DNA from 2 places in the Pseudomonas sp. FG35 genome. Region 1 is predicted to be linked to the other one. Evidence: predicted binding sites of a transcription regulator. Region 1 holds the regulator's gene; the other holds the start of a gene.
What was found. Region 1 encodes FliA, which starts transcription of late flagellar genes. Its sites were predicted from a motif close to CTAAAGTTTNNNNNNNNNNNGCCGNTAA; they were not measured.

Region 1 (5,685 bases):
AGGTAGAACAATGGCAGCGCCTTGTCCCGCACGATCACCACTTCCTGGCCGTCCACCACGTTGGTGGTCGACAGGTCGAGGTGGAAGATTTCGTTGACGTTCACCAGCGGGAACGCGAACGCCTGGTTGCCGAGCATCACCATCAGGGTCGGCATGATCGCCAGCGTCAGCGGCACCTTGATGACGATCTTCGAGCCCTGGCCCTTGGTCGAGTAGATGTTGATCGAACCGTTGAGCTGGGAAATCTTGGTCTTCACCACGTCCATGCCGACACCGCGGCCGGACACGTCGGAGATCTCGGTCTTGGTCGAGAAACCCGGGGCGAAAATCAGGTTGTAGCACTCGGTGTCGCTCAGACGATCGGCGGCATCCTTGTCCATCACACCGCGTTTCACGGCGATGGCACGCAGGACGTTCGGGTCCATGCCTTTGCCGTCGTCGGAGATCGACAGCAGGATGTGGTCGCCTTCCTGCTCGGCCGCCAGGATCACCTTGCCGCCACGGGCCTTGCCCGAGGCTTCGCGTTCTTCCGGCGACTCGATGCCGTGGTCGACGGCGTTGCGCACCAAGTGGACCAGCGGGTCGGCCAGTGCCTCGACGAGGTTCTTGTCGAGGTCGGTCTCTTCGCCCACCAGTTCCAGGTTGATCTCTTTCTTGAGCTGGCGTGCCAGGTCGCGAACCAGACGCGGGAAGCGGCCGAAGACTTTCTTGATCGGCTGCATCCGGGTCTTCATCACCGCGGTCTGCAAGTCGGCGGTGACCACGTCGAGGTTCGACACGGCCTTCTGCATCGACTCGTCACCGCTGTTCAGGCCCAGGCGCACCAGACGGTTACGCACCAGCACCAGCTCGCCGACCATGTTCATGATTTCGTCGAGACGTGCGGTGTCCACACGCACGGTGGTCTCGGCTTCAGTCGTCGGTTTTTCCGGTGGCGGCGTCGCCGGTGCACGGGCCGGAGCCGGTGCCGCAGCGGCTGGCTTGGCCGGTTCAGCTTTCGGCTCAGGTGTTTTTGCAGCAGGTTTTGCCGCAGCGGCCGGGGCCTTCGCAGCAGGCGCTGCAACTGCCGAAGCATTGCCGGCAGTCACGACGGCACCGGTGGCGACGTCAGTGAACTTGCCTTTGCCATGCAGATCGTCGAGCAGCGATTCGAACTCGTGGTCGGTGATCAGATCGCTACCGGCCGCAGCCGCTGCCGGAGCAGCCGGCGCAGGCACCGAAGCAATCGCCGATTCCAGCGCATCAACAGCAAAGTTGCCCTTGCCATGCAACTGATCGAGCAAGGCTTCGAATTCGTCGTCGGTGATGTCCGAGCTGTCGCCCGCCGCCGGAGCAGCAGGTGCCGCAGCAGCCGGAGCCACGGCGTCGGCCGCGAACTGGCCCTTGCCATGCAACTGGTCGAGCAGCGACTCGAACTCGGCGTCGGTGATTTCATCGCTGGCCGCTCCGGTGGAAGCAGGTGCAGCAGCAGCCGGGGCTTCGGCTTCGGCCTTGACGGCGTTCAGCGAGTCCAGCAGCTGTTCAAATTCGTTATCGGTGATGTCGCCCGAATCGCCTTCGACGACCAGTTCTTCGATCATCTCGGCAACCGGCGAAGCCGGGGCTTCATCCGCCGATTGCGGTTCGGCCAGACGCGCCAGGGCGGCCAGCAGTTCCGGGGTGGCGGCGGTGATCGGGCTGCGATCGCGGACTTCGCTGAACATGCTGTTCACCGCGTCCAGCGCTTCAAGCACCACGTCCATCAGTTCTGCATCGACGCGTCGTTCACCCTTGCGCAGGATGTCGAACACGTTTTCGGCGATGTGACAGCACTCCACCAGCTCGTTGAGCTGAAGGAAGCCGGCGCCCCCTTTTACAGTGTGGAAACCGCGAAAAATTGCGTTGAGCAGATCTGCGTCATCCGGGCGGCTTTCCAGCTCGACCAGTTGTTCGGACAGTTGCTCAAGAATCTCGCCGGCCTCAACCAGGAAATCCTGAAGGATCTCTTCATCGGCGCCGAAGCTCATTAATGGGGTGCTCCTACAGGTCTAAAAACCCAAAAAAACTCAAAATCCAAGGCTGGATAACAAATCGTCCACATCGTCCTGACCGGACACAACGTCTTCTCGTTTATCGGCATGAATCTGCGGACCTTCACCCTGCGAGAGATGTTTTTGTGGATCTTTTTCAGCAAGCATCGCCGCACGGTCATGTTCGATGCCCGCAAAGCGGTCCACCTGGCTGGCCATGAGCACGAGCTTGAGCAGGTTGCTTTCGACTTCGGTGACCAATTGGGTCACGCGCTTGATCACCTGACCGGTGAGGTCCTGGTAATCCTGGGCGAGCAGAATGTCGTTCAGATTGCTCGACACCGCGCGGTTGTCCGCGCTGCTGCGTGCCAGAAAACCGTCGACCCGGCGCGCCAGCTCACGGAACTCTTCAGCCCCGACCTCACGGCGCATGAAGCGGCCCCAATCGGCGCTCAAGGCCTGGGCTTCGTCAGCCAGGCCATTGACCACGGGGGTCGCGCTTTCCACCAGATCCATGGTGCGGTTGGCGGCAGCTTCGGTCAGTTTGACCACGTAGCCCAGGCGCTCGGTAGCGTCGGTGATTTGCGACACTTCCTCAGCCTGCGGCATGTGCGGATCGATCTGGAAGTTGACGATCGCACTGTGCAGTTCACGCGTGAGCTTGCCCACTTCCTGGTACAGGCCACGGTCACGGGTCTGATTGAGCTCATGGATCAGTTGCACGGCGTCGCCGAACTTGCCTTTTTCAAGGCTTTCGACCAGTTCGACGGCGTGTTTTTTCAGAGTCGACTCGAAGTCGCCCTGTGAAGATTCGTTATGCTCCATAGCTCCCCCGCGCGTCATCAGCCGATGCGTTCGAAAATCTTCTCGATTTTTTCTTTCAGCGCCTGAGCCGTGAAAGGTTTGACCACGTAGCCGTTAACGCCGGCCTGGGCCGCTTCGATGATCTGCTCGCGCTTGGCTTCAGCGGTCACCATCAGCACCGGCAGGTGCTTGAGCTTTTCATCGGCGCGCACGTGGCGCAGCAGGTCGATACCGGTCATGCCGGGCATGTTCCAGTCGGTCACCAGAAAGTCGATGCTGCCGCTGTTGAGCACCGGAATGGCAGTAGTGCCATCGTCGGCTTCAACGGTGTTGGTGAACCCGAGATCACGCAACAGGTTCTTGATGATCCGCCGCATCGTTGAGAAGTCATCAACGATGAGGATTTTCATGTCTTTGTTCAATTCGACCTCCAAGCAGTCTTAAACGCGCCCAGCACCTGGACGCGCCATTTCAATCAATCCGGCAAAACACTCGATGACTGTCTGGAGCACAACAGAGCAAGACCGGTGCCGTTCACCACCGCACCAGCCTCGTTCGCAGTGTCCCCACACTGCCTTCAGCGCGCTCGCCACTCCCCCAAACGCCCCCGCAAGCGGGCCGCGCACTGGCTGTGTAACTGGCTGACCCGCGATTCACTGACGCCAAGGACTTCACCGATCTCCTTGAGGTTCAGCTCTTCGTCGTAGTACAGCGCCAACACCAGTCGCTCACGCTCCGGCAAATTGGCAATCGCGTCCGCCAGCGCGGCCTGGAAACGTTCGTCTTCCAGATCGCGCGACGGCTCCAGATGAGCACTGGCGCCATCCTCGTGCAGCCCTTCGTGTTCGCCGTCCTGCAACAGGTCGTCGAAACTGAACAGGCGGCTGCCCAGGGTGTCGTTCAAAATCCCGTAGTAATCGTCGAGACTCAATTGGAGTTCGGCCGCAACTTCGTGATCTTTAGCGTCACGGCCGGTTTTAGCTTCAATCGAGCGAATCGCGTCGCTGACCATGCGGGTATTGCGGTGAACCGAGCGTGGTGCCCAGTCCCCCTTACGGACTTCATCGAGCATCGCACCACGGATCCGGATGCCCGCGTACGTTTCAAAACTGGCGCCCTTGCTGGCGTCGTATTTGGTCGAGACTTCGAGCAGGCCGATCATCCCGGCCTGGATCAGGTCTTCGACCTGCACACTGGCCGGCAACCGCGCCAGCAAGTGGTAGGCGATGCGTTTGACCAGTGGCGCGTAACGCTCGATCAGCTCGTACTGCGCGTCACGCGCCGACTTCTTGTAGAAATTCATACCGCTGGCGGTCATAGCACAGGTCCTGCCGTTTGCTGCACGAGGCGCTCGACGAAAAATTCGAGGTGGCCGCGCGGGTTGGCGGGCAGCGGCCAGGTGTCGACCTTCTGTGCGATCGCCTTGAACGCCAGTGCGCACTTGGAACGCGGGAAGGCTTCATAGACCGCACGCTGCTTCTGCACCGCCTTGCGCACGCTTTCGTCGTAGGGCACCGCGCCGACGTATTGTAGGGCGACGTCGAGGAAGCGATCCGTGACCTTGGTCAACTTGGCGAACAGATTGCGACCTTCCTGCGGGCTCTGGGCCATGTTGGCCAGGACGCGGAAGCGGTTCATGCCGTAATCGCGGTTGAGCAGTTTGATCAGCGCGTAGGCGTCGGTGATCGAGGTCGGCTCGTCGCAGACCACCAGCAACACTTCTTGCGCTGCGCGAACAAAACTGACTACCGAGTCACCAATACCCGCAGCGGTGTCGATCACCAGCACGTCGAGATTGTCGCCGATGTCGCTGAAGGCCTGAATCAGGCCGGCATGCTGGGCCGGGCTCAGGTGAACCATGCTCTGGGTGCCGGAAGCGGCCGGCACGATGCGGATCCCGCCGGGGCCCTGTAACAGGACGTCGCGCAGCTCGCAGCGGCCTTCGATCACGTCGGCCAGGGTTCGTTTGGGTGTGAGGCCCAGCAGAACGTCGACGTTCGCCAGCCCCAGGTCGGCGTCCAGCAGCATGACCCGACGGCCAAGCTCTGCCAGGGCCAGGGACAAGTTCACTGACACATTAGTCTTGCCGACGCCACCTTTGCCGCCGGTCACCGCGATCACCTGTACGGGATGCATGCTGCCCATGTTATTTCTTTACCTTGTCTTGCATAGACGGAGGCCACATTACTGGCTGCGCGTTCACAACCGGAACAATGCGTGGCAGGCCATCGATGTAGGTACGAAAACTGTTCATTACCTCAGCCAACCTGCTTGGTCGGACTGTGGTAGATATCAGCGAACATGTCAGCCATGGCTTCTTCGCTGGGTTCTTCCTGCATTTGCACGCTGACGGCGCGACTGACCAGTTGATGACGCCGCGGCAGATGCAGATCATCCGGAATCCGTGGGCCATCGGTCAGGTAGGCAACCGGCAGTTCGTGACTGATCGCCAGGCTCAACACTTCGCCCAGACTGGCCGTCTCATCCAGTTTAGTCAGGATGCAGCCGGCCAGCCCGCAACGCTTGTAACTGTGATAAGCGGCGGTTAGAACCTGTTTTTGGCTGGTGGTTGCCAGAACCAGATAATTTTTTGACCGAATGCCACGACCGGCCAGACTTTCCAGCTGCATGCGCAGGGCCGGATCGCTGGCCTGCAGGCCGGCGGTGTCAATCAGCACCACGCGCTTGCGCAGCAGTGGATCCAGCGCCTGCACCAGGGACTGGCCCGGATCGACGTGGGTCACCGAAACGTTAAGGATGCGGCCCAGCGTCTTGAGCTGCTCCTGCGCGCCGATACGGAAACTGTCCATGCTCACCAGCGCGATGTTCTGCGCGCCGTACTTGAGCACGTAGCGGGCGGCCAGTTTGGCCA
Region 2 (5,685 bases), on a different contig from region 1:
AGGGTGCGAGCATGCGGTCGCCCAACGTCGCGGTAATGGCTTCGGAAATCTGGATCGGCCGGCCATAAAGATTGCTCAACGTGCCGAGGCGGCTGTGATCCTTGGAGTTGTCGCCGGGATGAATCACCGCCACCACCACAAAGCCCTTGCGTGCCAATGACGTGGCCAGATCGTGCAGCGCCAGTGGCGTGCCGGTGTTGCCGTGGGACAGCATCAGCATCGGGAAACGGCCAATGGCGACTTTGGTGTCTTCGCCGGCCTCGACCGAATAGCCTTCGAGCAGGCTCAGGTGTTCGCGGTCGCTGGAGGGATAGAACGCGATGGCACGCATCGGTTGCAGGTCGAGCGGGTCGAGGAACGTCATCTCGTGGTAGCCGACGCTCCAGCGCGGGTGCTGCCCGGGTGCAGCGTGCACTGAATTCAGGCTGCCGAGCAGGCAAATCAGTAACGCTGCACAAAGACGCATCATGGGATGCCCCACCCTGTTGTTACTCAATCGAAAGATCCGTTGTGTTCGACGCCCGAGATTCCGAGGTTCGCTGATCCGGCGCGACGTTGCACTCAGACGTTGATCATCGGACTGCATAACCCGGGCCAGATTATGTAACAGTCAGAAACAAAAAACTCCGTATCTGGCCCTTGCGGAACCAGAATACAGAGTTTTTTTGGGTTTGCCTGAACAGGAGCTGTTCTTTACGCAAGCCTTACGCGGCGGCGAACAGTTGCTCGCTGATCTTCGTCTGAGCGGCGCTCATGGCGTTGTTGCGCACTTCTTCGCCGTAGGCCAGACCTTCGGCACGCACGACTTCGATGTCGGTGATGCCGAGGAAGCCGAAGACCAGTTTCAGGTAGTCTTCGTGCGCCACGCCCGAAGCCTGACCGGCGTGGATGCCGCCAGCGGTGGACACGATCACCACTTTCTTGCCACCGCACAGGCCTTCAGGGCCGGCTTCGGTGTAACGGAAGGTCTGGCCGGCGACGGCGATGCGGTCGATCCAGGCTTTGAGCTGGGTCGGTACGGTGAAGTTGTACATCGGCGCAGCAACGACGATGGCGTCGGCGGCGATGAATTCGGCCAGGGTGGTGGCGCTCAGTTCGGCTTCGTGCTGTTGTGCGGCGTTGCGCAGTTCAGCGGTGGTGCCGGCGGCCACCAGGGTGGTCGACGAGAAGTGGCTGATGGCATCAGCAGCCAGATCGCGGTAGGTCACGACAGCGCTTGGCTCGGCGGCTTGCCAGGCTTTAGTGACTTGACTGCTCAGCTGACGGGAAGCGGAGTTGTCGCCCAGAATGCTCGAATCGATGTGCAGCAGTTTCATGTGGAATCTCCTGGAATGAATCGCCGGTGGCGACGGAATGGAGACAATCCTACCGACGAAACCAATAGCTGATTAGACGGCAACAATGCGATAGTTTGTCCCACTGATAGAACAGTCGGATTTCTCCATGCAAGACCTCAACGATCTCTACTATTTCGCCAAAGTGGTGGAGGCCGGCGGATTCGCCGCAGCCGGCCGCTTGCTCGGCATACCCAAGTCACGCCTTTCGCGGCGCATCGCCGAGCTGGAAGAGCGCCTCGGCGCACGTTTGCTGCAACGCACCACTCGCCAACTGAAGCTGACGGCAGTCGGTGAGCGTTACCTGCGCCACTGTCAGGCAATGCTGCTGGAAGCGGAGATGGCTGATGAAACAGTGGCCAGCATGTCCAGCGAGCCTCGCGGACGCTTGCGAGTGTCGAGCCCAACCGGGCTGGCCCATGAAATGTTGCCGGTGGTGATCAGCAATTTCCTTGGCAAGTACCCTCAGGTGCAACTGGAGGTCACCTTAATCAATCGCCGGGTCGACCTGATTACCGAAGGCATCGACGTGGCCCTGCGCGTGCGCGAACACGGCGATGAAGAACCGATGCTGGTGACTCGCCGCTTGCGTCAGGCGCAAATGGTGGTGGTGGCGAGCCCTTCCTTTGTCCAGGGTCTGGAAATCAATCATCCGCAGGACTTGAAAAACCTGCCGGTGCTGGGCGCTCTGGAAGCCGATCGCATGGTGCATGTGCGCCTGCTCGATCAGCACGGCAAGAGTTGTGATCTGGCACTGGAAGCCCGGCTGGGGATCGACGATTTCATCGTGCGCAAGGCGTGTGTGCTGGCCGGCCAGGGTTTCACTCTGTTGCCGATGATGTATTGCGAAACGGAACTGAACAACGGCACGCTGGTGCAATTGTTGCCGGACTGGTCACTGCCCGGTGGCTGGCTGCAAGCGGTGTATCCGCATCGGCGCGGGGTAATGCCGGCGGTGCGCGCGTGGATCGATCATCTGGTCGAATCGTTCAATGCCTGTGGAGAACGGCTGCTATGAAACAAGGAAAGATGAGCGAGCAGGATGTCGCGGACTTCTGCCTGGCCTTGCCCGGCGCCCGGGAAGACTACAAATGGGGTGGCGTGCGGGTGTTTTCGATTGCCGGCAACAAGATGTTCGCCTTGCAGGGATTGCGTGGTGATTCGCTGGCGTTCAAGGTCGACAAGGATCTGTTTCTCGGTCATTGCGACCGGCCGGGCATTCACCCGGCGCCGTATCTGGCCCGTGCGCAGTGGGTCATCATGCACCCGCCCTACCCGCTGGGCGCCGAGGAATTGCAAGGCTTGCTGCAGCGTTCCCATCAACTGGTGGTGAGCAAGCTGCCCAAGCGCGTGCAGGTCGGGCTGTTGCTCTAGAACAGCGCCAGCAGGTTCGAACCAAGGAACAACTGATCGATCCAGAACACCTGGTGCAACGCCACGATCATCCAGAAGAGCACCTGAAACGACACCTTGCGCGTCTTGTGCCGGAAGACCTGCTGGGCGATCAACGCACCCGGCCAGCCTCCCGCCAGTTCCACCGCGTGCAGGATGTTTTCCGGTGTGCGCCAGGCGTCGGCCCGCGCCTTGCGCTTGTCCGCCCAGTACAGGAAAAACGCCAGCACGCTGACCAGCCCGTAAGCCGTCAGCGGTACCAGGGAAATCCCGCGCAGCCACATCGAAAACGAGCCGGACAACGGCAACGCGCAGACGATCAGCAGCACCGCCAGCTTCAATTTCAAGTGCTGGATATTGCCACCGGAACGACCACGATCCGGGCGACGTGCGCGGGAGTCACTCATGGCTGAGCGGCCGTCCAGTCGACCCAGCCGAACTGCCAGGTCGCCAGAATCACCAGACCGAAAACGATCCGGTACCAGGCAAACGCCGCATAGCTGTGGCTGCCGATGAACTTGAGCAGGCCGCGCACCGCGATCATCGCGAAGATGAACGCCGTGACGAAACCGATGGCAAACACCGGGAAGTCTGCCGGTACGAACAGGTCGCGATACTTGTAGCCCGAATACACCGCCGCACCGACCATGGTCGGCATCGCCAGGAAGAATGAGAACTCGGTTGCGGTCTTGCGCGACAGGCCGAACAACAGGCCGCCGATGATGGTCGAGCCGGAGCGCGAAGTACCGGGGATCATCGCCAGGCATTGGGCGAAGCCGATCTTCAGCGCATCCGTCCAGCGAATGTCATCGACCGTTTCGGCGTGCACTTCATGCTGACGCTGCTCGGCCCACAACATCACGATGCCGCCCACCACCAGCGCGGCGGCCACAGTGATCGGGTTGAACAGGTAATGGTGAATCAGGTCGGCGAAGATCACGCCAAGCACCACGGCGGGCAGGAAGGCGATCAGCAGGTTGGCGGTGAAACGTCGCGCACTCGGCTGGGTCGGCAGGCCAATGACCACGTCGAGGATCTTGCGGCGGAATTCCCAGACCACCGCGAGAATCGCGCCGAGCTGGATGATGATGTTGAACGCCATGGCCCGCTCGCCTCCGAAATCGAGCAAGTCGGCAACAATGATCTGGTGTCCGGTACTGGAAATGGGCAAAAACTCCGTCAGCCCCTCTACAACTCCTAGAATCAGTGCCTGCAAGGCCGTCCAAAGATCCATCAATCCCCCAGAGAGCGATGCACAGAGGCATGCCCCGATAGTATTTTTTACGTTCACTGCGTTCAGCGTAGCTGGTTAAAGCTGTACCGATTCCGCGCGCACAGGATCCACACGAAACAGTCAAAATTCCGTGAAAAATCAATTTCGATTCAGGTTTTCACGCGCGGGGCCGAAATCCTAACAGACAAGCCGTAATAGCGCTGCCGCGTTCTACGACTTGGGTCGCGTATGCCCGGTCACCGAAACGTGGTTGGATGCTGGCGGTGGTTTATTACAAGAAAAAGAATCCGGAGTGACAGCGTTATGAACAGCTTGCGCAGTGTGTCGATCAGCCGACGCTTGTGGCTCATCTTGATTGTGGCCGTGGTCATGCTGTTGACGTTGGGCGTGTTGATGCTCAAGCAGATCCATGATGACCTCTACCACGCCAAGGCCCAGAAAACCCAGCATGTGGTGCAGACCGCCAGCGGTTTGCTGACTTACTACCAAGGCCTCGAAGCCGCAGGAACCCTGACCCGCGATGTGGCACAGAAACAGGCGCTGACCGCGATCCGTGGCCTGCGCTATGACCAGAATGACTATTTCTGGATCAACGACCTCACGCCCGTGATGGTCATGCACCCGACCAATCCCAAGCTCGAAGGCCAGAACCTCTCGGCGATCCGCGACCCGGACGGCTTTGCGGTGTTCAACGAAATGGTCGCCATCGCCAAGGCCAAGGGCGCCGGCATGGTCAACTATCGCTGGCCCAAGCCCGGCGCCAGCGAACCGGTGGCCAAGACCTCTTACGTGAAATTGTTCGAGCCATGGGGCTGGGTCATTGGTTCGGGCGTGTACGTCGACGACGTGCAGGCCGAGTTCCAGGGCCAGGTGATCAAGGCGTCGGTGGTAGGTCTGGTCATCGCGGTGATCATGGCGCTGCTAGTGATTCTGATTGCCCGCAGCATCGTTCGTCCGTTGCAGGAAACCGTGAACGCCATGGCCAACATCGCCAGCGGCGAAAGCGATCTGACCCGCAGCCTCGACACCCACGGCCAGGACGAAGTCACTCAGTTGGCGCATCACTTCAACGCCTTTACCGCCAAGCTGCGTCGGGTGATCGGTGAATTGCAGCTGTCCGCCAGTGCATTGGGCCAATCGTCCAGCGAGCTGGGCAACGATGCTGCGCAGGCCCAGCAACGCAGCCAGCAGCAGTCGCAGCAGATGGAGCTGGTTGCCACTGCCGTCAACGAAGTGACCTACGGCGTACAGGACGTGGCGAAGAACGCCGAACACGCCGCCAGCGAAATGCGTGACGCCGAAGCCCAGGCCCAGCAGGGCCAGATCAACATCGACGGCAGCCTGCAACAGATCGACAAGCTCTCCGGCACCATCGATCAAGCGGTGGAAGTCATCCGCACGCTGGCGACTGAAAGCACACAGATCGGCAGCGTGCTGGAGGTGATCCGCTCGATCGCCGAGCAGACCAACCTGCTGGCCCTCAACGCCGCGATTGAAGCGGCTCGGGCCGGCGAACAGGGTCGCGGGTTTGCAGTGGTGGCCGACGAAGTGCGTTTGCTGGCGCAGCGCACGCAGAAGTCCACGGCGGAAATCCAGACGATGATCGAACGCCTGCAAAACCACTCCGAAGCCGCCGTGAAGGTGATCGGCGACAGCAGCAAGGCTTCGCAACTGACCATCGAACAGGCCGGCCTGGCCAGTGCGAGTCTGAATGCCATCGGCCAG

Region 2: ACODTD_RS01930 (methyl-accepting chemotaxis protein) is a predicted target of FliA. The motif match lies at 4,109-4,136, and genes of this name have one in related genera.

What each region holds. Positions count from the first base shown of each region.
Region 1 covers NZ_JBMDJR010000017.1:39,779-45,463, forward strand. The annotation lists gene ACODTD_RS25330 (chemotaxis protein CheA) at 1-2,006, opposite strand, end outside; gene ACODTD_RS25335 (protein phosphatase CheZ) at 2,046-2,834, opposite strand; gene ACODTD_RS25340 (chemotaxis response regulator CheY) at 2,852-3,223, opposite strand; gene fliA (RNA polymerase sigma factor FliA) at 3,391-4,131, opposite strand; gene fleN (flagellar synthesis regulator FleN) at 4,128-4,958, opposite strand; gene flhF (flagellar biosynthesis GTPase FlhF) at 5,072-5,685, opposite strand, start outside.
Region 2 covers NZ_JBMDJR010000001.1:427,649-433,333, reverse strand. The annotation lists gene ACODTD_RS01960 (alpha/beta hydrolase family protein) at 1-469, opposite strand, end outside; gene ACODTD_RS01955 (FMN-dependent NADH-azoreductase) at 705-1,316, opposite strand; gene ACODTD_RS01950 (LysR substrate-binding domain-containing protein) at 1,444-2,352, shown strand; gene ACODTD_RS01945 (MmcQ/YjbR family DNA-binding protein) at 2,349-2,708, shown strand; gene ACODTD_RS01940 (DUF1294 domain-containing protein) at 2,705-3,133, opposite strand; gene ACODTD_RS01935 (undecaprenyl-diphosphate phosphatase) at 3,130-3,960, opposite strand; gene ACODTD_RS01930 (methyl-accepting chemotaxis protein) at 4,264-5,685, shown strand, end outside.